4 regions of the Kitasatospora cystarginea genome follow, and region 2 is predicted to be linked to each of the others. Evidence: riboswitches for the same ligand, from Rfam matches in the RefSeq annotation. Region 2 holds a riboswitch; each other region holds the start of a gene.
The links. A riboswitch is a leader RNA that binds a small molecule or an ion and turns the genes downstream of it on or off. The one in region 2 is predicted to bind cobalamin.
Positions count from the first base shown of each region.

Region 1 (5,436 bases), on a different contig from region 2:
GTTGAGCAGCAGCCCGAGCCGCAGGTCGGCCATGCCGACGATCGCGGTGAACGGGTACGGGAGGTCACTCATCAGCTCTCAGCTCTCCATCAGTCGCGGTGCACCGGGCGGAAGGAACGGCAGTCCGTCCGGTACCCCGTTCTCGATCAGCTTCCACAGCGCATCGGTGTCGGCGTGCTCCTCGATCAGGTCGCCGAGCCGGTCGAGCCTGGCCTCCCGGGCCGCCGCGAACGAGGTGTCCGGCGCGGGGACGAACTCCCGCCCGGAGGACTCGGCGATCCGGCGCAGCAGTCGGCGGCGGAAGGCGTCGTTCTCCAGTACGCCGTGCCAGGTGGTGCCCCAGACCGGGCCGAGGCGGCAGCCGTCCAGGCCGTGTCCGCGGCCGTCGGTGACGAAGGTCTCGCCGCCCTCGACCGACACCACACCGTGGTGGATCTCGTAGCCCTCGACCCGCTCGCCGAGCGCCTCGCCGACCGGCCGGGCCAGCACCTTCTCGGCACCGAAGACCACCCGGGTCGGCAGCAGGCCGAGCCCGGCGACCTCGCCGGCCCTGGACTCCACCTCGTCCACGATCACCCGCCCGAGCATCTGGTAACCGCCGCAGATCCCGAGCACCGGCAGCCCGGCGGCCACCCGCGCCTTCAGTGCGGGCTCCAGGCCGCGCTCGCGCAGCCAGGCCAGGTCGGCGACGGTGGCCCGGGTGCCGGGCAGCACCACCAGGTCGGCGTCGGCCAGCTCCTCGGGCCGGGTCGCCCAGCGGACCAGCACGCCGGGCTCCTGCGCCAGCGCGTCCACGTCGGTGAAGTTGGAGAGCCTCGGGAAGCGCACCACTGCCACCCGCAGGACGTCCCGGCCGACCGGCCCGCTCGCCTCCGCCCGGTCCACCACCGTGGTCAGGTCGAGCGAGTCCTCGGCGTCCAGCCACAGCCCGGAGAGCATCGGCAGGGTGCCGAGCACCGGGCGGCCCGTCAGCTGGCGCAGCATCTCCAGACCGGGCGCCAGCAGCCTGGCGTCGCCCCGGAACTTGTTGACGAACCAGCCCGCGACATGCCGCTGGTCTTCGGCCGAGAGCAGTGCCAGCGTGCCGTACATCGCGGCGAAGACCCCGCCCCGGTCGATGTCCCCGACCACCACCACCGGCAGTCCGGCGGCCGTGGCCAGCCCCATGTTGGCGATGTCCCGGTCCCGCAGATTGATCTCGGCCGGCGAGCCCGCGCCCTCGCAGACCACCACCTCGTACCGGCTGCGCAGATCGGCCAGGCACTCCAGAGCCCGCTCCAGCAGTACGGGCTTGCGCTCGCGGTAGTCCAGCGCGCCCACCTCGGCGACCGGCCTGCCGAGCAGCACCACCTGACTGCGGCCGTCGCCGCCGGGCTTCAGCAGCACGGGGTTCATCGCAGCCTCCGGCTCGATGCGGGCGGCCTGCGCCTGCATCGCCTGGGCGCGGCCGATCTCGGCGCCGTCGGCGGTGACGAAGGAGTTGAGCGACATGTTCTGCGCCTTGAACGGCGCCACCCGCACGCCCTGCCTGGCCAGCCAGCGGCAGATGCCCGCCGTGACCACACTCTTGCCCGCGTCCGAGGTCGTCCCGGCGACCAGCAGTGCCCCGCTCATGCTCCTCCGCTCCACTCAACAGTCCTTCTGCGGCCACTCGTTCCCGGGTTGCCGCTCACGACCGCCCCCGCCGCCAGGTCCACAGCGCCCGCCCGGTCACGGTGACCGCCAGCGCCAACGCCCCGACCCGTCGGGAGAGCTGACACGCCCGCTCGATGTCCGCCACCTCGACCGGCCGCAACTCCCCGCCGAGCACCGGCCGGTGCTCCACCCGCTCGCCGTACCGCAGCGTCCCGCCCAGCCGCACCCCGAGCGCCCCGGCGAAGCACGACTCGGCCTGCCCGGCATTGGGGCTCGGGTGCGCGGAGCCGTCCCGGCGCCAGACCCGCCAGGCGGTCCGCGGCTCGGGCGCGGCGGCCACCGTGAGCAGGGCGGTCAGCCGGGCACCGGGCCAGCCGGCCACGTCGTCCAGCCGGGCCGAGGCCCAGCCGAAGCGCAGATGGCGCGGCGAGCGGTGACCGACCATCGCGTCCAGCGTGTTGACGGCCCGGAAGGCGAGCAGCCCCGGCGTACCGGCCAGCGCACCCCAGGCCAGCGCGTTGACCACGGCGTCGGCGGTGTTCTCGGCCACCGACTCGACGACGGCGCGGGCGATCTGCTGCTCGTCCAGCGTGCTGGGGTCGCGGCCGCACAGGTGCGGCAGCCGCTCCCGGGCGGCGGCCAGATCGCCGGCCCGCAGCGAACGGCCGATCGTCCTGGCCTCCCGGGTGAGCGAGGTACCGCCGAGCACCGTCCAGGTCGCGGCGGCGGCCAGCGCCGCCTGCCCGTACCGGCTGCGCCCGAGCGCCCGCTCGGCGAGGTGCGCCCCGGCCGCGACCGAACCGACGCAGACTGCGGTGTACCCGGCGCCCGCCGCCCGCCGGTCGCGCCAGAGCGCGCGCTCCACCCGCCCGGCGGCGGCACCGAAGACGGCTACCGGATGCCCGCGCCGGGGGTCGGCGAGGACGGCGTCGGCCAGGTAGCCGGCGACACTGCCCAGTGCGAAGGCGGCGGCGCGGTTCAGGCGGGGCACGGTGCGGACACAGCGGCGGAGGCGGACCGCAAGGCGGGCACGGCCGGGTCGAACGGCGGCCGCACAGCGGCCAGGGCAGCCTGCATGGCGTGCGTGTCCTCACTCAGGGTCCGCGCCCTGGATCGACGTACCGGGGGCGAGAGTCTCCTGGCTCCCGGGTCGGACACACCCTCGGGCCTTCCAGCAGCCGGACGACCGGACCGCCGTGACCATGAGTCGAGCGTGCTCCCCGGTGACAGTGGCGGGACCGCGCCGGATTCGCACCGGCTTCCTCTGCATGCCTCCGTTTGGCTGAAAGATCCCACCACGGTCCGCGACCGGGAGTCAACAAACCGCGCGGAGGGCTTGATCACAGCCGTCTCGGCCGTCCACCGCCCACCGCGCGGCACACCGCACGGGGGTGGCGCCGGCTCCGCGGAGCCGCCCGGCTGCCCGCCGCCGCGAAGGCCCGGCCCACCGTCCGCACGGACGGACTACGCCCCGGTGGCAGGCCCGCCGTGCGGAGAGTGGACTGGAAGGTACCGCCCATGAAGGTCACACCGGGGAGCACTATGCGTTGGGGAACCGCCGCCGCCGTGGCGGCCACCGCAGTAGGAGCCGGAGCTGCGGTCATCCTGATCGGCCGCAGGGTGTCCGAGCGCACGGTCCGTCCGCAGCCCGGGAAGCCGGGCCTGGCCGCCACACTGCGGGTGCACGAGGTCGCCGCCGGACACGTCACCCTCACCCGGGCCCCGCAGACCGTACGCGCGGGCCGGTACGCGCTGGAGTGGGCCGGCGGCGGCCACGCGGTGGTCGGCGGGGTGCTGCGCACCGACATCCAGACCGTCACCCGCCGGCTGGAGCGTGCCGACAGCGGAACCCTCACCGTCGGCACCGAGGTCGAGCTGACCCCCCGGGTCCACCTCGGCGATCCGGCCACCGCCCTCGGCCTCGACTTCACCGAGACCGCCGCCCAGGGCGACCTCGGGCTGCTGCCCGCCTGGTACGTCCACGCCATGCGCGGCACCTGGGTGATCCTGGTGCACGGCCCGGGCGCCGACCGCACCCAGGCGCTCCCGGTGCTCCCGGTGCTGAACTCGCTGAAACTGCCGACGCTGACCGTGACCTACCGGGGCGACGCCGACGCCCCGCACCCACCGGACGGACTCGGCCACTTCGGTGAGACAGAGTGGCGGGACGTCGAGGCGGCCGTAGGGCTCGCCCTGGAGAGTGGCGCGGGACGGGTCGTGCTGTACGGCTGGTCGCTGGGCGCGACGATGTGCCTGTTGACCGCCGCCAGGTCCACCCGGCGGGAGTCGGTCGCCGGACTGGTGCTGGACTCCCCGATCCTCGACTGGCAGGAGAGCGTCCGCCGGGAGAGCGTCCGCGCCGGTGTCCCGGGTGTCCTCGCCGAGCTCGGCGCCCTGGCCGCCGAAGGCCGTACCAAGGTGGACCCGGCGGCCCTCGCCCGTCTCGCGGACGGTACTGACCTGCACCTCCCGACCCTGCTGCTGGGCAGCCCGGCCGACGGCATCGCACCGATCGAGGCCGCCCGCCGGCTGGCGCACCGCCGCTGGGACCTGGTGAGCCTGCACGAGGTGCCGGACGCGGAGCACGCCCAGCTCTGGAACGCCGACTCGGACGGCTACGCCGAGGTGCTGAGGCGCTGGCTCACTCCGCTACTCTGAAAACACTGTCACTCTCCGTAGATATTCAATCACATTAGCTGGAAGTGTCGAGGGTCCGGTTCCGGTGCGGATCTGGCGGATGGTCGATCGATTTGTTGGGTGCACGACAGTCAGAACAAGCCAACCATTCGAATGTCAAGCCCGGTTTGCGGGTTGTTGCCCGATCTCTTCCACCTCTTCACACCGGGCAGCCGAAGACGCGCCGAACCCGATGTGACAGAAGGCCGGTGCACGGGGAAGACTGCACGGCGTGACGTCTCGGAACCCGCGCGACCGTGATGCCCCGCTCCAGCCGACGATCGGTACCGGTGCGACGGTGACCCGTCTGCCCGGTGCGGCCCGCCGCGCCGACGGCGCGTACCCCGGCCACCCCGCCGGAGCCCGCCGCCGCGTCCCGGCACCCAAGCCGGGGCGCGGGAGAGTCCCGGTGCCCGACGGTTTCCCCGCTCCGGCCGAGCTCGCCCCGCTGGCCCGCCGGATGCTCGCGGACGCCGTACGGATCGCGCGCTGGGCCGGCGAGCTCGACAAGGTCGACCGCCGGGGCGAGCTGCTCCCCGAGGACGCCCGGGACGCCGGACACGCCCTGGCGATGACGGTCGGCGCCGCGGCCAAGGCCTGGGGTCAGGCCCTGCTGGTGGGCCTGGTCGAGCCGCGCGAGGGCGGCGCCGGGCCGGGCTGGCGGCTGCACGCCTGGGAGCACGACGACGAGGCCGTGATCCGGGGCTGGTCCGCGCTGTTCGACTCCTGGACGCTGGTCGCCCCCGTTCCGCCCGCCGCGATGCGCGGGGTCTTCGCCGTGCTCGCCGGGCAGGCCGTCGACCACGCGCCGCAGTTGCTGTCCTTCCTGCACCTGGTGGACGGCCCGGTCTCCGACGGCGAGCTGCTGGAGCTGCTCCGCCGGGGCCTGGACGAGCGCCGCCACGGCGTCGGGACGGGCACCCTGGCGCTCTCCCCGGTCCCGCACGCGGCCTCGGCCGTCTCCGCCGTCCGCGGCACCTGCCGCGAGCCGCAGGTGGACTCCCCGCCGGTCGCCCCCTCCGACGTCGCCGCCGTCCTCGACTGGATGCTGGACGGCCTCGCCGCCGTCGGCGCCCTGGTCCGCCGGGACGAGGCCGCGGAGCTCTCGCTGCTCGGGCACTGGGC
Region 1 covers NZ_BAAATR010000004.1:288,165-293,600, forward strand. Annotated here, with positions in the region: gene ABD369_RS07015 (putative cobaltochelatase) at 1-72, opposite strand, end outside; gene ABD369_RS07020 (cobyric acid synthase) at 79-1,614, opposite strand; gene ABD369_RS07025 (cobalamin biosynthesis protein) at 1,670-2,626, opposite strand; cobalamin riboswitch at 2,745-2,926, opposite strand; gene ABD369_RS07030 (alpha/beta hydrolase family protein) at 3,178-4,293, shown strand; gene ABD369_RS07035 (hypothetical protein) at 4,544-5,436, shown strand, end outside.
Region 1: another riboswitch for cobalamin. It lies ahead of ABD369_RS07025 (cobalamin biosynthesis protein); the one in region 2 lies ahead of metE (5-methyltetrahydropteroyltriglutamate--homocysteine S-methyltransferase).

Region 2 (5,436 bases):
GCAGGGCGGTCCGCCGCCAGGTCGATCGAGTGCCTGCCTGGTGGCTGCTACCCGAGACCGGTCCGGCCGTGGTGCCCGGCCACCGATTCGGTCAAGGAGTATGGAACTCACGGGAGTTGAGCAAGAGGGTAATGCCAGCAGGTGCGTGAGGACCGAACGCACGGAGCGGTCACTTGGAGAAGTGCGTGCGGGCCGCGGCGGGCCGCAGGATGTCACCGACCTTCAGGCCGTGCCGACGGGCGGTGCCGCGCTTGAGCCGCTGCGGACGGTCCTCGTCCACGAGGACGCCGGGCGTGACGTCCGCGAGCGGGATGTAGAACTGAGGGTTCTACGCCGACCGATCCGGTGAGGAGAGCGTACCGGGGCAGCTGAGACGAGTGAAGGGGGCTAGGGTGGCGCGCTGTGCGGCTGGGCGAGTACCCGAGTGACCGCGGCGAGCGCGCGGAAGCCTGTACCGACATGGTTCTGACCTGCGAAAACGGGGTGCGGCTGCGACAATCGGGCGAGTGGCTTCGGCGGCCCGATACTGAGGTGGCCCACCTTGTCGTGCGGCTTGTGTCGGCGCGATCCAGAAGGGCTTCGATTCTCAGGTATGCGCGCGTAGATCAGGGTGTGGTCAGACTGATGCTGACTTTTGCTGACCTGACCTGATGGAATTGTCAGGTATGGCTCGCGCGTAGGGCAGCTGCAACCCGGGCTGCTCGGGAGCGGGCCGGGGACGCGACAGACGCCTACCTGGGCGACTGGTTCGCCGCCTGGGACCGCTTCGGCGCGCTGCGCAAGCCGGTCGTCGCGGCCGTCGCGGGCTACGCGCTCGGCGGCGGCTGCGAGCTGGCGATGCTGTGCGACGTCCTACTGGCGGCGGACACCGCGAAGTTCGGCCAGCCGGAGATCAAGCTCGGTGTGATCCCGGGCATCGGAGGTTCGCAGCGCCTGACCCGGGCGATCGGCAAGGCGAAGGCCATGGAGCTCTGCCTGACCGGCCGCATGATGGGCGCCGAGGAGGTCGAGCGGGCCGGCCTGGTCTCCCGGAGCGTCCCGGCCGACCAGCTGCTGGCCGAGGCACTGGCCACCGCCGAGACGATCGCTGCGATGTCCACCCCGGTGGCGATCATGATGAAAGAGAGCGTCAACCGCGCCTTCGAGACCAGCCTCGCCGAGGGCGTCCGCTTCGAACGCCGGCTCTTCCACGCCACCTTCGCCACCGCAGACCAGAAGGAGGGCATGGCGGCCTTCGCCGAGAAGCGCCCGCCGTCGTTCACCCACCGCTGACCCGCCGCCAGGGCGAGCCGCCCGATGCGGGGACGGCTCGCCGGCACGTCCGAATCCGCGCCGGCACCGCGCGCCGGCCACGAGAGCAGGAGGACAGTCCTCCGGACCCGGGGCACGACCAGCCCGACGAATCAGTCCAGCCTTGCCGCGCACCCCGCTCCCTCGGGGAGGTCCTGACTACCGCCAGGCACTGTAGGGCTGAGCGGGCCGATCGGCTCGGTGGCGTCCTCCCCGCCCCGGGCGGGGTTTCGCCCACCCGGGTCGGGCGGGGGTGGGAGCGCCCCGCGGAGCCGTCGCTAACGGGCCGGGCGGCGGGCCTCGTCGACGGTCACCGTGTCGCCCGTCCGGACGCCGTGCAGGATCTGGGCCAGGACTTCGACGCCGCGGACGACGCGGGGACCGGGACGGTTGAAGTAGGACGGGCCGTCGAGGATCCAGACCCGGTCGTCCCGGACGGCCGGCAGCTCGTCCCAGCCCGGCAGTCCGGTGAGCAGATGGAATTCCCGCTCGGTCCGGGCCGGCGGGAATCCGCAGGGCAGGACCAGCAGGACATCGGGCCGGGCGGAGCGCACCGCGTCCCAGGTGATGGGCTTGGTGTGCTCGCCCGCCTCGGCCAGCAGCGGGGTCCCGCCCGCGATCTCGACCTGCTCGGGCACCCAGTGGCCGGCGGGCCAGAGCGGGTCGAGCCATTCCACCGCGACGACCCGTGGTCGGGGCAGGCCATGCACGGCCGCCGCTACCCGGTCCAGCCGCGCGTGCAGTGCGGCGGCGACGCGGGCGGCGGTGGCCGCGACACCGAGTTCGGCGCCGACGTGTTCCAGGCAGGCGATGACCTCGGGGAGCGTTCGGGGTTCCAGGCTCAGCACGCGCGGGCCGCCGTCCAGGATCCGCACGGCCTCGGTCACTCCGGTGTAGGACACGGCGCACACCTCGCAGAGGTCCTGAGTGAGGACGACGTCGGGCGCGAGGGCGGCCAATTTTTCCACGTCGAGCGTGTAGAGCGACGAGCCCCGGTGGGCCGCGCCGCCGACGGCCTCCGAGATCTCCCGGCTGGTGAGCCGGTCGGCGTCGAACTCGGCAGCCGTCACCACCGGGATCCCCGCGACGGTGGCGGCCGGCCGGTCGCACTCGTGAGTCCGGCCGACCAGGGCCCCACCCAGACCGAGCTCGGCGGCGATGTCGGTCGCAGCAGGCAACAGGGAGACGATCCGCATGCGCCTAGCCTAGAGAGCCCGGGTCCAGGCCGTGGGGAGCACTGCGGCAGGGGTCGGTCGACGAGTACGGCGAGGTCCCGGACGGAGCACGGGCGGATGAGGGAGGATCCGACGCCGTCTCAATATGTGGGCGATTGAGTGATTCTCCAGCCGGATGCTGGCGGATTGGCTCTAGGCTGGCCGGTGCAGCTGGTTCGCCCTGTCCGCCAGGCAGGGTGTCGTAAGAGGGAACCCGGTGGGAATCCGGGACTGCCCCGCAGCGGTGAGTGGGAACGACCGCCGTCATACGCACTGGGCCCGGGTCGGGTTTGGGAAGCGACGGCCAGTAGGTGTCCGCCCTTCACGGGTGGGTGTGTCCGCGAGTCCGAAGACCTGCCCGCTGCCCGCCCGCGGACGATCCGCGTGTGGACATCCGGTGACCTCGAGGGCGGGTCGGCGACCATACCAGGCGGATCAGGTACGCGCGTCCACGGCGGCCGCCGCCCGGTTCGTCATCCCTTCGCGTTCTCGTGCCGTCGCCGGGCACTTGAGGAGACAGACTCGCGAAGGAGAGTCCCTTGACCACGAAGTCCGCAGCCGCGGCAATCGCGACCGTGTACGGCTACCCCCGCCAGGGCGGGGGCCGGGAGCTCAAGAAGGCGATCGAGGGCTACTGGAAGGGCGCGGTCACCGCCGACGCTCTACTGGCCACCGCCGCCGACCTGCGCCGGGGGAACTGGCAGCAGCTCGCCGACTCCGGCATCGAGGAGGTCCCCACCGGGGACTTCTCGCTCTACGACCATGTTCTGGACACCACGGTAGCCGTCGGCGCGATCCCGGCCCGCCACCGCGCCGCCGTCGACGCCGACCCGCTTGACGGTTACTTCGCGATGGCACGCGGCACCCAGGAGGTGGCGCCACTGGAGATGACCAAGTGGTTCGACACCAACTACCACTACCTGGTGCCCGAACTCGGCCCCGACACCGCCTTCACCGCGAACCCGGCCAAGGCCGCCGGCGAACTGGCCGAGGCCCTGGCGCTCGGCCACGAGGCCCGCCCGGTGCTGGTCGGCCCGGTCACCTACCTGCTGCTGGCCAAGCCCGCGCCCGGTGTCGCCGCCGACTTCGAGCCGCTCACCCTGCTGGACCGGCTGCTGCCCGTCTACGCCGAGCTGCTGGCCGACCTGCGCGCCGCCGGCGCCGCCCGGGGTGCAGCTGGACGAGCCCGCGCTCGTCCAGGACCGCACCCCCGCCGAGCTCAACGCCGCCGCCCGCGCCTACCGCGACCTCGGCGCCCTCACCGACCGGCCCAAGCTCCTGGTCGCGAGCTACTTCGACCGCCTCGGCGAGGCCTTGCCGGTGCTGGCCAAGGCCCCAGTCGAGGGCCTGGCGCTGGACTTCACGGGATCTGCCGCCGCCAACCTCGACGATCTCGCCGCCGCCGGCGGCCTGCCCGGCAAGCGGCTGGTCGCCGGGGTGGTCGACGGCCGCAACATCTGGATCAACGACCTGGAGAAGTCGCTCGCCACCCTGGCGACCCTCCTCGGCCTCGCGGACACGGTCGACGTGGCGCCGTCCAGCTCGCTGCTGCACGTGCCCATCGACGCCACCATCGAGCGCGACATCGACCCGCAGATCGTCCGCTGGCTCGCGTTCGCCAAGCAGAAGTCGGCTGAGGTGGCGCTGCTGGCCCGGGGCCTGCGCGAGGGCGCGGGGGCGATCGCCGCCGAACTCGCCGCCAACCGCGCCGACCTGGCCTCCCGTGCCACCTCGCCGATCACCCGCGACCCGGCGGTCCGCGCCCGCACGGCTGCCGTCTCCGAGGCCGACGCGCGCCGCGCCCAGGCATACCCACAGCGGGCCGAGGCTCAGCGAGCCAGGCTCGGGCTGCCGCTGCTGCCGACCACCACCATCGGATCCTTCCCTCAGACCTCCGAACTGCGCGTGGCCCGGGCAGATCTGACTGCGGGGCGGATCGACGCCGCTGCGTACCGGGAGCGGATGGAGGCGGAGGTCCGCGAGGTCATCGCCTTCCAGGAGAAGGCCGGGCTGGACGTCCTGGTGCACGGCGAGCCCGAGCGCAACGACATGGTGCAGTACTTCGCGGAGCAGCTCACCGGCTACCTGGCCACCCGGCACGGCTGGGTGCAGTCCTACGGCACCCGGTACGTGCGCCCGCCGGTCCTGGTCGGGGATATCTCCCGCCCGCACTCTATGACGGTCGACTGGTTCGGCTACGCGCAGGGCCTGACGGGTCGTCCGGTCAAAGGCATGCTCACCGGCCCGGTCACCATGCTCGCCTGGTCCTTCGTCCGCGACGACCAGCCGCTCGCCGACACCGCCCGCCAGGTCGCCCTCGCCCTGCGCGACGAGGTCACCGACCTGGAGGCCGCCGGCGCGGCCGTCGTTCAGGTCGACGAACCGGCGCTGCGCGAGACCCTGCCGCTTCGCACCGCCGACCGCCCGGCCTACCTCGCCTGGGCCACCGAGGCGTTCCGCCTCGCCACCTCCGGGGTCCGCGCCGACACCCAGATCCACACCCACATGTGCTACGCCGAGTTCGGCGCGATCATGACGGCCATCGACGAGCTCGACGCCGACGTGATCTCGCTGGAGGCCACCCGCTCGCACATGCAGGTGGCCGGGGAACTCGCCGAGGCCGGGTACCCGCGCGAGGTCGGCCCCGGCGTGTGGGACATCCACTCCCCGCGGATCCCGAGCACGGAGGAGGTCGTCGAGCTGCTGCGCGCCGGGCTCGCGGCGATCCCGGCTGAGCGACTGTGGGTCAACCCCGATTGCGGGCTGAAGACCCGCGGCTGGACCGAGACACGGGCGTCGCTGGAGAGCCTGGTCGGCGCCGCCCGCCGCTTGCGGGAGGAACTCGCTGGCTGACACGCCTTCGTGAGATCAAAGGGGGGGCGCAGACCACCTGCGTTCGCCCCGGTGGCTCGCTGACGCGCTGGCCCGGCTG
Region 2 covers NZ_BAAATR010000007.1:73,199-78,634, reverse strand. Annotated here, with positions in the region: partial or broken gene ABD369_RS10495 (enoyl-CoA hydratase-related protein) at 673-1,272, shown strand; gene ABD369_RS10490 (cobalamin-binding protein) at 1,569-2,486, opposite strand; cobalamin riboswitch at 2,673-2,868, shown strand; partial or broken gene metE (5-methyltetrahydropteroyltriglutamate--homocysteine S-methyltransferase) at 3,044-5,357, shown strand.

Region 3 (5,436 bases), on a different contig from region 2:
TGCGAGGAGGAGGACGGGCGGGCGGTGCTGGTGGTGGCGCACGACTGCACGGTGCTGATGCTGCGCTACGTCCTGGACCGGCTCACCGAGCCCGAGTTGCTGGACCTGCGGGCGGTGAGCAACTGCTCGACCAGCCTGTGGCGCTCCCAGGCCGGCCGGCTCAACCCCGAGCACTGGAACTCGGTCGCCCACCTGACCTGACCGCCCAGGGCCGCCGGGCAGTTGCGCACCCGACGCCGCACCGGGCCGCCGGGTCGCTCACGCGCCTCGCCGCACCCGGGTGCCGTCCGCCGGTCAACCCCGGCTCCGCGCATCCGGCCAACTCCCCGCGAAGGCGCGGCGATACGCCTGCGGCGTCGTCCCGAGCCAGCGGCCGAAGTGGTGCCGGAGGGTGGCCGCGTTGCCGAAGCCGCAGCGGGCGGCGACCGCGTCCACGGGCTGACTGGTGCCCTCCAGCAGGCGCTGGGCCAGCAGCAGGCGCTGGTTGGTGATCCAGCGGTGCGGGGTGGTGCCGGTCTCCTGCTGGAAGCGGCGGGCGAAGGTGCGGGGCGACATGTGGGCACGGGCGGCCAGTTGATCAACCGTCAGGTCACGGTGCAGGTGCTGGCGCAGCCAGTCCAGCAGCCCGCCGAGCGAGTCCGCGTCACACACCGGCATCGGCCGGTCGACGAACTGCGCCTGCCCGCCGTCACGGTGCGGGGCGACCACCATCCGCCGGGCGATCCCCCGGGCCACCTCCGCGCCCTGCAGCTTGCGGACCAGGTGCAGGCAGGCGTCGATCCCGGCGGCCGTCCCGGCGGAGGTGATCACCGGATCGTCGTCCACGTAGAGCACGTCGGGTTCGACAGTGGTGCGCGGGAAGCGCCGGGCCATCTCGTCGACGTGCTTCCAGTGCGTGGTGGAGCGGCGCCCGTCCAGCAGCCCGGCGGCGCCCAGCAGAAAACTGCCGCTGCAGATGGACAACGCGCGCGCCCCGCGCTCGACTGCCGCGCGCAGTGCTTCGACGAGCGCCTCCGGATACTCGGCGCGCCGTCCGACCGCGGTGACCACGATCAGGTCCGCCTCGGCCAGCCGCTCCGGCCCGTACGGGACGTCCAGGCCGAAGCCGGCATGGGTGGCATGCCGCCCGGGACGGTCGGCAGCGAGGGCGAAGTCGTACACCGGCAGCCCGTCGTCGCTACGGTCGAGCCCGAACACCTCGGAGGCGACGCCGAGTTCGAACGGGTGGACCGGCTCCAGCACCACCGCGGCGACGTTCTTCAGCATCCGCCCAGGATGCCGTACGCCCTCGTCCGCCTCCGGGCCCCCGGCCCCACGGCGGCGGCCGTCGACCGCCGGGCCGTGCGCACCGCTCCGCATCCCCGCGCCCCTCCCTCGTCCGTCGCCCCTCCCCTGCCCGCCGTCCGGTGACTTCCGCCCCCGTGGCCGGCCGGGCCGCCGGCCACCGCGGCATCGGCACGCCCCACCCCGCGAGAGGCTGGCAGGATTTCGACGCAATCGGTCGTTTCCGCCACTCGTGACAGCGGCCCGCGCGGACGAGGGTGGAGGACATGACTCCCGAGACCCTCGCGACCTCGCTCGGCCTGATCGGCGCCATCAGCGGCTTCGGACTGCTGGGCTTCCTGATCGGCCGTGAGCTGACCGGCCGCGGCGGCGGGCCCGACCCGGGCGGCGGCTACGGCGGTCCTGATGACGGTCACGACGACCCCAACCACCCTTCGGCCCCGGTTCTTCCCGACCGCCCGTACGGCACCGTGCCAGCCGCCTCCGCCTTCCCCGCCAGCGCGTCCCTGCTCCCCACCGGCGCCCGCCCGGCGAGCCCTCCGTCCGGCGCCACACCCCTCGCCGGCACCCGCCCGCCCGCCACCCTGACTGCCGTGTGCACCCTCCCGTCGGGCACACTGTCCGGATGGGCATCCTCATCCGCCGCGCCCTCGAAGAGGACCTCGAAGCCGCAGGTGAAGTCACGGTCGAGGCGTTCGTGGGCGACGGTCACACCTCGCCGGACAGCGGCTACGTCCAGCTCCTCCGGGACGCCGGGCGCCGCAACGAGGAGGCCGAACTCCTCGTCGCGCTCGACCCGCACACCCGGCAGGTCCTCGGCTGTGTGACCCTCGCGGTCGGCGGCACCGAGTGGGCCGACATCGCCGAGCCGCACGAGGGCGAGCTCCGGATGCTGGCGGTCGGCGCGGCGGCCCGCGGACGCGGCGCCGGAGAGGCCCTGGTCCGCGCCGCGATGGCCCGCTGTCGGGAGCTCCGGCTGGCCGGGATGGCCTTCTCGACCCGCCCGGCGATGAAGGCGGCGCACCGGATCTACGAGCGCCTGGGCTTCGTCCGAACCCCCGACCGGGACTGGACGGCCGCTCCCGGGATCGACCTGATGGTGTACTCGATCACCTTCTGAACACCCCTCCCGCACAACCATGCGGTTGGTCCGCCTGCGACACACGGCACTACATGTGGTGCCGCATCGTCGGACCGCCACAACATGTATGCTCGCTCTCGCTGTCGAAGCAGGGGAACCCGGTGTGAATCCGGGACTGCCCCGCAGCGGTGAGCGGGCGGCTCTCCAGGCCCCCGCAAGTCCGGCTACCTGCCGACGGTGTGCCACACGGCTTCCCCGCAGATGCCTTGCAGCACCGCAGTACGTCCGGGCCTCGCGGGTGGGCCAGGGGGTAGAGAGCGCGCCGGTCTCCGGTCGTGCTGCACCTCCCTGCGCTCATGTCGGTCCGGACGATCCTCATCCGACGCCGCCGCCAGGAGAGAAGCGCCTTGACCATCGCTGCCTCAGTTGCCCTGCCTTCCCAGGGTTCCGCCGCCACCACCCAGACCGACCCCGGTGCGGCACTGCTTCGGCTCCTCACCGACCGCAGCGTGGACCTCCCCCAGGTGGACCCCGGCCACGTCGCCGCCGCCGCGCTGCGCGGCCGCCACGCCGGCTCGGACTTCGCCGAGCTGCGCGGGCTGGCTGTGGAGGCCGCCGCGTCGATGATCGCCGAGGACCCCCAGTACTCGAAGCTGGCCGCCCGCCTGCTCGCCATGGAGATCGCCGACGAGGCGATGAGCCAGGGTGCCGTGTCGTTCTCCGCCTCGATCGCCGTCGGCCACGCCGAGGGGCTGATCGGCGACGCCACCGCCGCCCTGGTCGCCAAGCACGCCGAGGCCTTCGACGCCCTGATCGACCTGTCGGGCGACGACCGCTTCGAGTACTTCGGCCTGCGCACCGTGCAGTCCCGCTACCTGCTGCGCCACCCGATCACCCGCATGGTGATCGAGACCCCGCAGCACTTCCTGCTCCGCGTGGCGGCGGGCCTCGCGGTGGGCGACAGCGAGCAGTCGGTGGCCGAGGTGGCCGAGCTCTACCGGCTGATGAGCCGCCTGGAGTACCTGACCTCCTCCCCGACGCTCTTCAACTCCGGCACCAAGCACCCGCAGATGTCCAGCTGCTACCTGCTGGACTCGCCGCTGGACAACCTGGACTCGATCTACAACCGCTACGCGCAGATCGCCCGGCTGTCCAAGCACGCCGGCGGCATCGGCCTGTCCTACTCCCGGATCCGCTCGCGCGGCAGCCTGATCCGGGGCACCAACGGCAAGTCCAACGGCATCGTCCCGTTCCTGCGCACCCTGGACTCCTCGGTCGCCGCGGTCAACCAGGGCGGCCGTCGCAAGGGCGCGGCCTGCGTCTACCTGGAGACCTGGCACGCTGACATCGAGGAGTTCCTGGAGCTCCGCGACAACACCGGCGAGGAGGCCCGCCGGACCCACAACCTCAACCTGGCGCACTGGATCCCGGACGAGTTCATGCGCCGGGTCAACGCCAACGAGGACTGGTCGCTGTTCTCCCCGGCCGACGTCCCCGAGCTGGTCGACCTGTGGGGCGACGAGTTCGACGCCGCCTACTGCAAGGCCGAGGCCGAGGGCAAGGCCGTCCGCACCATCCCGGCGCAGACCCTGTACGCCCGGATGATGCGCACCCTGGCGCAGACCGGCAACGGCTGGATGACCTTCAAGGACGCCTCCAACCGCGCCGCCAACCAGACCGCGCTGCCCGGCCGCACCGTGCACTCCTCCAACCTCTGCACCGAGATCCTGGAGGTCACCGACGACTCCGAGACCGCGGTCTGCAACCTCGGCTCGGTCAACCTCGGTGCCCACGTGGCCGACGGCGCCAGTGCCGACGACCTCGTGAGCGCGATGGACTGGGAGCGGCTGGACGCCACCGTGCGCACCGCCGTGACCTTCCTCGACCGGGTCATCGACATCAACTTCTACCCGACCACCGAGGCCGGCGCGTCCAACTCCCGCTGGCGGCCGGTGGGTCTGGGCGTGATGGGCCTGCAGGACGTCTTCTTCAAGCTCCGCCTGGACTTCGACTCCACCGAGGCCAAGCACCTCTCCACGCTGATCGCCGAGCGCATCATGCTCACCGCCTACGAGCGCTCCAGCGAGCTGGCCGAGAAGTTCGGCCGCCACGAGGCGTACGAGGAGACCCGCGCCGCCCGCGGCCAGCTGCACATCGACCACTTCGACGTGACCCCGCAGTGGACCGAGCGCTGGGACGCCCTGCGTGCCAAGATCGCCGAGACCGGTCTGCGCAACTCCCTGCTGCTCGCCATCGCGCCGACCGCGACCATCGCGTCCATCGCCGGTGTGTACGAGTGCATCGAGCCGCAGGTCTCGAACCTGTTCAAGCGCGAGACCCTGTCCGGTGAGTTCCTCCAGGTCAACCCGTACCTGGTGCGGGAGCTGAAGGAGCTGGGCGTCTGGGACCAGCAGACCCGGGACGCGCTGCGCGACTCCAACGGCTCGGTCCAGGAGTTCAACTGGCTGCCCGCCGAGGTCCGTTCGCTCTACCGCACCGCGTGGGAGCTGCCGCAGCGTGCGCTGATCGACCTGGCCGCCGCCCGGATGCCCTACCTGGACCAGAGCCAGTCGCTGAACCTCTTCATGGCCGCGCCCACCATCGGCAAGCTCAGCTCGATGTACGCGTACGCCTGGAAGGTCGGCCTGAAGACCACCTACTACCTGCGCTCCCGCCCGGCCACCCGGATCGCCCAGGCCGCGACCCGCTCCACCGCCGTGAGCGTGCCCTCCCCCACCATGACCGCTGAGGAGCAGGCCGCCGCCATCGCCTGCTCCCTGGAGAACCCCGAGTCCTGCGAGGCTTGCCAGTGACCTCCCACCCGTCGCCCGACCACCGCCCCTCGTCGACGGCGCAGAGCGCCGACAACCACGTGGACCGCAAGATGCTGCTCGACCCCGGCTTCGAGCTGACCCTGCGCCCGATGCGCTACCCGTCGTTCTACGACCGGTACCGGGACGCCATCAAGAACACCTGGACCGTCGAGGAGGTGGACCTGCACTCCGACGTCGCCGACCTCGCCAAGCTGAGCGAGGGCGAGCGGCACCTGATCGGCCGCCTGGTCGCCTTCT
Region 3 covers NZ_BAAATR010000021.1:31,863-37,298, forward strand. Annotated here, with positions in the region: gene ABD369_RS22530 (histidine phosphatase family protein) at 1-201, shown strand, start outside; gene ABD369_RS22535 (helix-turn-helix domain-containing protein) at 295-1,266, opposite strand; gene ABD369_RS22540 (GNAT family N-acetyltransferase) at 1,910-2,404, shown strand; cobalamin riboswitch at 2,458-2,615, shown strand; gene ABD369_RS22545 (ribonucleoside-diphosphate reductase subunit alpha) at 2,773-5,178, shown strand; gene ABD369_RS22550 (ribonucleotide-diphosphate reductase subunit beta) at 5,250-5,436, shown strand, end outside.
Region 3: another riboswitch for cobalamin. It lies ahead of ABD369_RS22545 (ribonucleoside-diphosphate reductase subunit alpha); the one in region 2 lies ahead of metE (5-methyltetrahydropteroyltriglutamate--homocysteine S-methyltransferase).

Region 4 (5,436 bases), on a different contig from region 2:
AGCGGCGGTAGTCGGCGGCCGGGATGCGGACGGGGTTGCGGGCGAGCTGGTCCTCCGTCAGCCAGTCCTGGTCGTAGCCGCCGGCCGCGATCAGGGCGTGGATCAGCGCGTCACCCTCGTGTGCTGCTACTCGCCCGCTCGCCTCCGGGCCCTCTGACCCGGCGCCGACGCTCTTCGCTCCGGCACTCCCTCGTTCCTCGGTCGCTTGTCGCTCATCCCTTTCGGCACCGGCGGGCCCTTCGGCTCGGGGCGGGGAGGAGTCCAGCCCCGGCAGGTCGTCGCCGAGGTCCATGCCCTCCTCGCGCAGCCGGTGCAGCAGGCGGACCGCGCTGGCCGGGGTGTCCAGGCCGACCGCGTTGCCGACCCGAGCGTGCTTGGTCGGGTACGCGGAGAGCACCAGCGCCAACCGCCGCTCGGCGGGCGGGACATGGCGCAGCCGGGCGTGCCGGACCGCGATGCCCGCGACCCGGGCGGCGCGCTCGGGGTCGGCGGTGTAGACGGTCAGACCGTCCTCGTCCAGCTCCTTGAAGGAGAACGGGACGGTGATCAGGCGGCCGTCGAACTCGGGCACGGCGACCTGGGTGGCGGTGTCCAGCGGGGAGAGGCCGTCGTCGCTGTCCTCCCACTGGGCACGCGACCAGGTCAGGCAGAGCGCCTGCAGGATCGGGCGGTCGAGCGCGGCGAGCGCGCCCGCGTCCCAGGCCTCCTCGTCCCCGCCCGCCTGCGCGTCGGCCGGCCGGGTGCCGCCGGCCGCCAGCACGGTGGTGACGATCGCGTCGGCCTGGCCGAGTTCGGCGAGCAGTTCGGGCTCGGCGCCGCGCAGCGAGGCGCAGTACAGCGGCTTCGGGCGGCCGCCCTGGTCCTCGATCGCCTGGCACAGGGCCTCGACGAAGGCGGTGTTGCCGCTCATGTGGTGGGCGCGGTAGTAGAGCACCGCGACGACGGGGCCCTCGGCGGTCCGCGGGGTGCGCTCCAGGGGGCCCCAGGCCGGGGCCGAGACGGGCGGGGTGAAACCGTGGCCGGTCAGCAGCACGGTGTCGGAGAGGAAGGCGCCGAGCTCGGCCAGGTTGGCCGCGCCGCCGTGCGCCAGGTAGGCGTGCGCCTCGGCTGCGATCCCGGCGGGGACGGTGGACAGCTCCATCAACTGGGCGTCCGGCGCCTGCTCACCCGTCAGCACGACCACCGGGCGCGGGCCGGCCAGCAGCGCGTCCAGGCCCTCCTGCCAGGCGCGGCGGCCGCCGAGCAGCCGGACGACCACCAGGTCGGTGCCCTCCAGCAGCGCGGGCAGGTCCTCGGCGGTCAGCCGGGCCGGGTTCCCGAGGCGGTAGCGGACCGGGCCCGCACAGGCGCGGGCGCTCAGCAGGTCGGTGTCGGAGGTGGAAAGCAGCAGGATCACGCGACGGCCCTCCCGGCCAGGTCGGCGCCCCGTGCCGAAAGGTGTGCCGCGCGCGGCCGAGCCGCTGGTTGGTGCTCTGAGAGCGCTGAGCGACAGCCGACCGGCGATGGAGGGAGCGCAGGAGTGATGGGTGCCAGCGGCTCAGCCCGCCCGTCGAGCGGGCGGGACGCAGCAGCGCGTGCGGGCATGCGGCAGCGCACAGGTCTCAGGCCTTCCTCGGGGTCCGCGCCCCGGGCTAAGGGAGGACGGCAGGAGTTCCTGGCTCCCACGGCGGTGAACCGTGGTCACAGTGGCGGGACCGCACCGGGTTTGCACCGGTTTCCTCCCCTTGGCGCCGTCGCTGGCGTGGACGGCCCACAGGACCGCCCGGGAGCATCGTACGGGGTGCGGCTGGGCTGGGGGAGTGTGATCTGTTCCGGGCGGTGCATCCGGAACGGCAATCTGTATGCTCGCCGCCATGCCACCCGTACCCGACTCCGTCGCACCGGGCCCCGGTACGCCCGACCGCGGGCGTTCGGACGTCTGTCCGGGGGCCCTTCGTCTGCACACCGCCGACGACGGTTCCCTCGCCAGGATCCGCATACCCGGCGGGTTGCTGACGAACAGTCAGGCAGTGGTGCTGGCCGACGCGGCCGAGGAGCTGGGCGACGGCGCACTCGAGACCACCTCGCGCGGCAACGTCCAACTGCGCGGCCTGCCTTCGGACTCCGGTGGCGAACTCGGCCGCCGCCTGCGCGACGCCGGCCTGCTGCCCTCAAAGACCCATGAGCGGGTCCGCAACATCGTCGCCTCCCCGGCCGCCGGGCTGGACGGCCTCGGCCACGCCGACGTCCAGGACTGGGTGCGGGAACTCGACCGGCGGCTGTGCGCGAGCGAGAGCGCGGCCCGCCTCTCCGGCAAGTTCCTCTTCGCCCTGGACGACGGGCGCGGTGACGTCGCCGCACTGGACGCCGATGTGACATTGATCGCAACCGCAGGCGGCGGCGCCCTGCTGCGCCTCGGCCGCGCCGCCACCGCCCGCCCGGTGCCGCCCGGCGGGGCCGCCGAGCACGCGGTCCGCGCCGCCGAGGAGTTCCTGGAAATGCTGCGCACCAGTGGCGCCAAGGCCTGGCACCTGCGCGAGGTTCCCGGACTGCTCGACCCGGGCGCCGAACCGCTGCCCGCGCTGCCGGCCGCCACTTTGGCCCCGGGCGCACTGCCCGGCGGACTCTCCGTGGGCCTGCGCTTCGGCCGGGTGAGCGCCGCACGGTGGCGGCGGCTGGCCGCAGCCTCGGCCGGCGAGCTGCGGCTGACCCCCTGGCGCGGGATCGTCCTGCCGGGGGCGCCGGTCGACCGGCTGCCCGAACTGGCCGCGGCCGGCTTCCGCACCGCCCCCGGCTCGGTCTGGGAACGGGCCAGCGCCTGCACCGGACTGCCCGGCTGCGCCAAGTCGCGCGCCGACGTACGGGACGACGCCGCACGGGCGTTGGACGCGGCGCAGACCCCGGCCGCTGCCGGCCCACTGCCCGTGCACTGGTCCGGCTGCGAGCGGCGCTGCGGGCATCCGGCTGGGGAGTGGGTGGACGTCCTGGCCACCGGGCAGGGCTACCGGGTGACCCGCGTCGGCCCCGGGGTCGAGGCCCCGGGGGCGGGAGTGTCAGTGGATGTGTCGACGGAACAGATGGCGGAGGCGGTAGCCGAAGCCCGGAGGACCAAGTGATCGAGTACGAGAAGGACGGCGCGGCCATCTACCGCCAGTCCTTTGCCACCATCCGGGCCGAGGCCGAACTGGCCCACCTACCCGCCGACGTGGCGCAGGTCGCCGTGCGGATGATCCACGCGTGCGGCATGACCGACCTGGTCGACGACCTGCTCTGGTCGCCCGGCGTGGTCGCGAGCGCGCGCGCCGCGCTGCACGCCGGTGCGCCGATCCTGTGCGACGTTTCGATGGTCGCGAGCGGAGTGACCCGCAAGCGGCTGCCCGCCGACAACGAGGTGGTCTGCACCCTCTCCGACCCCTCGGTGCCCGAGCTGGCCAAGAAGATGGGCAACACCCGCAGCGCCGCCGCGATGGAGCTCTGGCTGCCGCGATTGGAGGGCGCCGTGGTCGCCGTCGGCAACGCGCCGACCTCGCTGTTCCGGCTGCTGGAGATGGTCGAGGCCGGTGCGCCGCGCCCCGCCGCCGTGATCGGCGTACCGGTCGGCTTCATCGGTGCCGCCGAGTCCAAGGAGGCGCTGGCCGCGCACCCGTCCGGCCTGGACCACCTGGTGGTACGCGGCCGGCGCGGCGGCAGTGCGATCGCCGCGGCGGCCATCAACGCGATTGCGAGTGAGGAAGAGTGACGGAACATCAGGAGAACGGGGCCGGGCGGCTGTACGGCGTCGGCCTCGGCCCCGGCGACCCGGAGCTGGTGACCGTCAGAGCCGCCGCGCTGATCGGCCGGGCGGACGTGGTGGCGTACCACAGCGCCCGGCACGGCCGTTCCATCGCCCGCTCGATAGCCGGGCCCTACCTGCGCGGCGACCAGATCGAGGAGCAGCTGGTCTACCCGGTCACGGTCGAGTCCACCGACCACCCCGGCGGCTACCGGGGCGCACTGGACGAGTTCTACGAGGAGGCCGCCGCCCGGCTGGCCGTCCACCTGGACGCGGGCCGGACCGTCGTCGTACTGGCCGAGGGTGACCCGCTGTTCTACGGCTCGTACCAACACATGCACAAGCGGCTGGCACACCGCTACCCCACCGAGGTGGTGCCCGGGGTGACCTCGGTGAGCGCCGCCGCCGCACGGCTGGGCACGCCGCTGGTCGAGGCCGACGAGGTGCTGACCATCCTGCCCGGCACCCTCCCCGAGGAGGAGCTGACCGCGCGTCTGGCCGCCACCGACTCCGCCGTGGTGATGAAGCTGGGCCGCACCTTTCCGACCGTACGGCGGGCGCTGGAGCGGTCCGGTCGGCTGGCCGAGGCCCGTTACGTCGAGCGGGCCACCATGGCCGGGGAGCGCACCGCGCCGCTGGACGAGGTCGACCCCGAGACGGTTCCGTACTTCTCGGTCGCCGTGCTGCCCAGTCGGATCGGGCGTACGTCCGCCGAGTCCGGGCAGCCCGCCGAGTCCGGGAAGTCCGTCGCGGGCGAGGACACGGGCGAGGACACGGGCGAGGACGCGGGCGAGGTCGTGGTGGTCGGTCTCGGACCGGCCGGGCCGCTCTGGCTGACCCCCGAGGCGCGCGGTGAACTCGCCGCCGCCACCGACCTGGTGGGCTACACCACGTACCTCGACCGGGTGCCGGTGCGAAGTGGCCAGCGGCGGCACGGCTCGGACAACAAGGTCGAGGCCGAGCGCGCCGAGTTCGCCCTGGACCTGGCCCGGCGCGGACACCGGGTGGCCGTGGTCTCCTCCGGCGACCCGGGCGTCTTCGCGATGGCCACCGCCGTACTCGAGGCCGCCTGCGAGGAGCCGTACCGCTCGGTCCCGGTGCGGATCGTGCCGGGGATGACGGCCGCGCACGCCGCCGCCTCCCGGGCCGGCGCCCCGCTCGGCCACGACTACGCGGTGGTCTCGCTCTCCGACCGGCTCAAGCCCTGGGAGGCGGTGGCCGGGCGGCTGCGCGCCGCCGCCGAGGCCGACCTCGTCCTCGCCCTCTACAACCCCGGCTCGCAGAGCCGCACCACCCAGGTCGGCCTGGCCCGCGACCTGCTGCTGGAGCACCGCGCCCCCGACACCCCCGTGGTGATGGCCCGCGACGTGGGCGGCCCGACCGAGCGGGTGCGGACCGTCCGGCTCGCCGACCTCGACCCCGCCCAGGTCGACATGCGGACCATCCTGCTGGTCGGCTCCTCGCAGACCCAGGCGGTCCGGCGGGACGACGGCACCGAGGTGGTCTGGACCCCGCGCCGCTACCCGTCGGCCTGAAATGCCTGGGCGGAGCGCCGGGCCGTCCCCCGGTGCTCCGCCCGACCACCGTTCGAGCCGGGTGCGCTCGCGGGCCTGCCCTGACCGCGTGAGATCCCGGCCCGTTCATGCAATCTGATAACCATTCGGATCGCCGGGGGTTGGGCGCTA
Region 4 covers NZ_BAAATR010000006.1:187,040-192,475, reverse strand. Annotated here, with positions in the region: gene cobN (cobaltochelatase subunit CobN) at 1-1,396, opposite strand, end outside; cobalamin riboswitch at 1,627-1,778, opposite strand; gene ABD369_RS09815 (cobalamin biosynthesis protein CobG) at 1,854-3,095, shown strand; gene ABD369_RS09810 (precorrin-8X methylmutase) at 3,092-3,718, shown strand; gene ABD369_RS09805 (precorrin-2 C(20)-methyltransferase) at 3,715-5,286, shown strand.
Region 4: another riboswitch for cobalamin. It lies ahead of cobN (cobaltochelatase subunit CobN); the one in region 2 lies ahead of metE (5-methyltetrahydropteroyltriglutamate--homocysteine S-methyltransferase).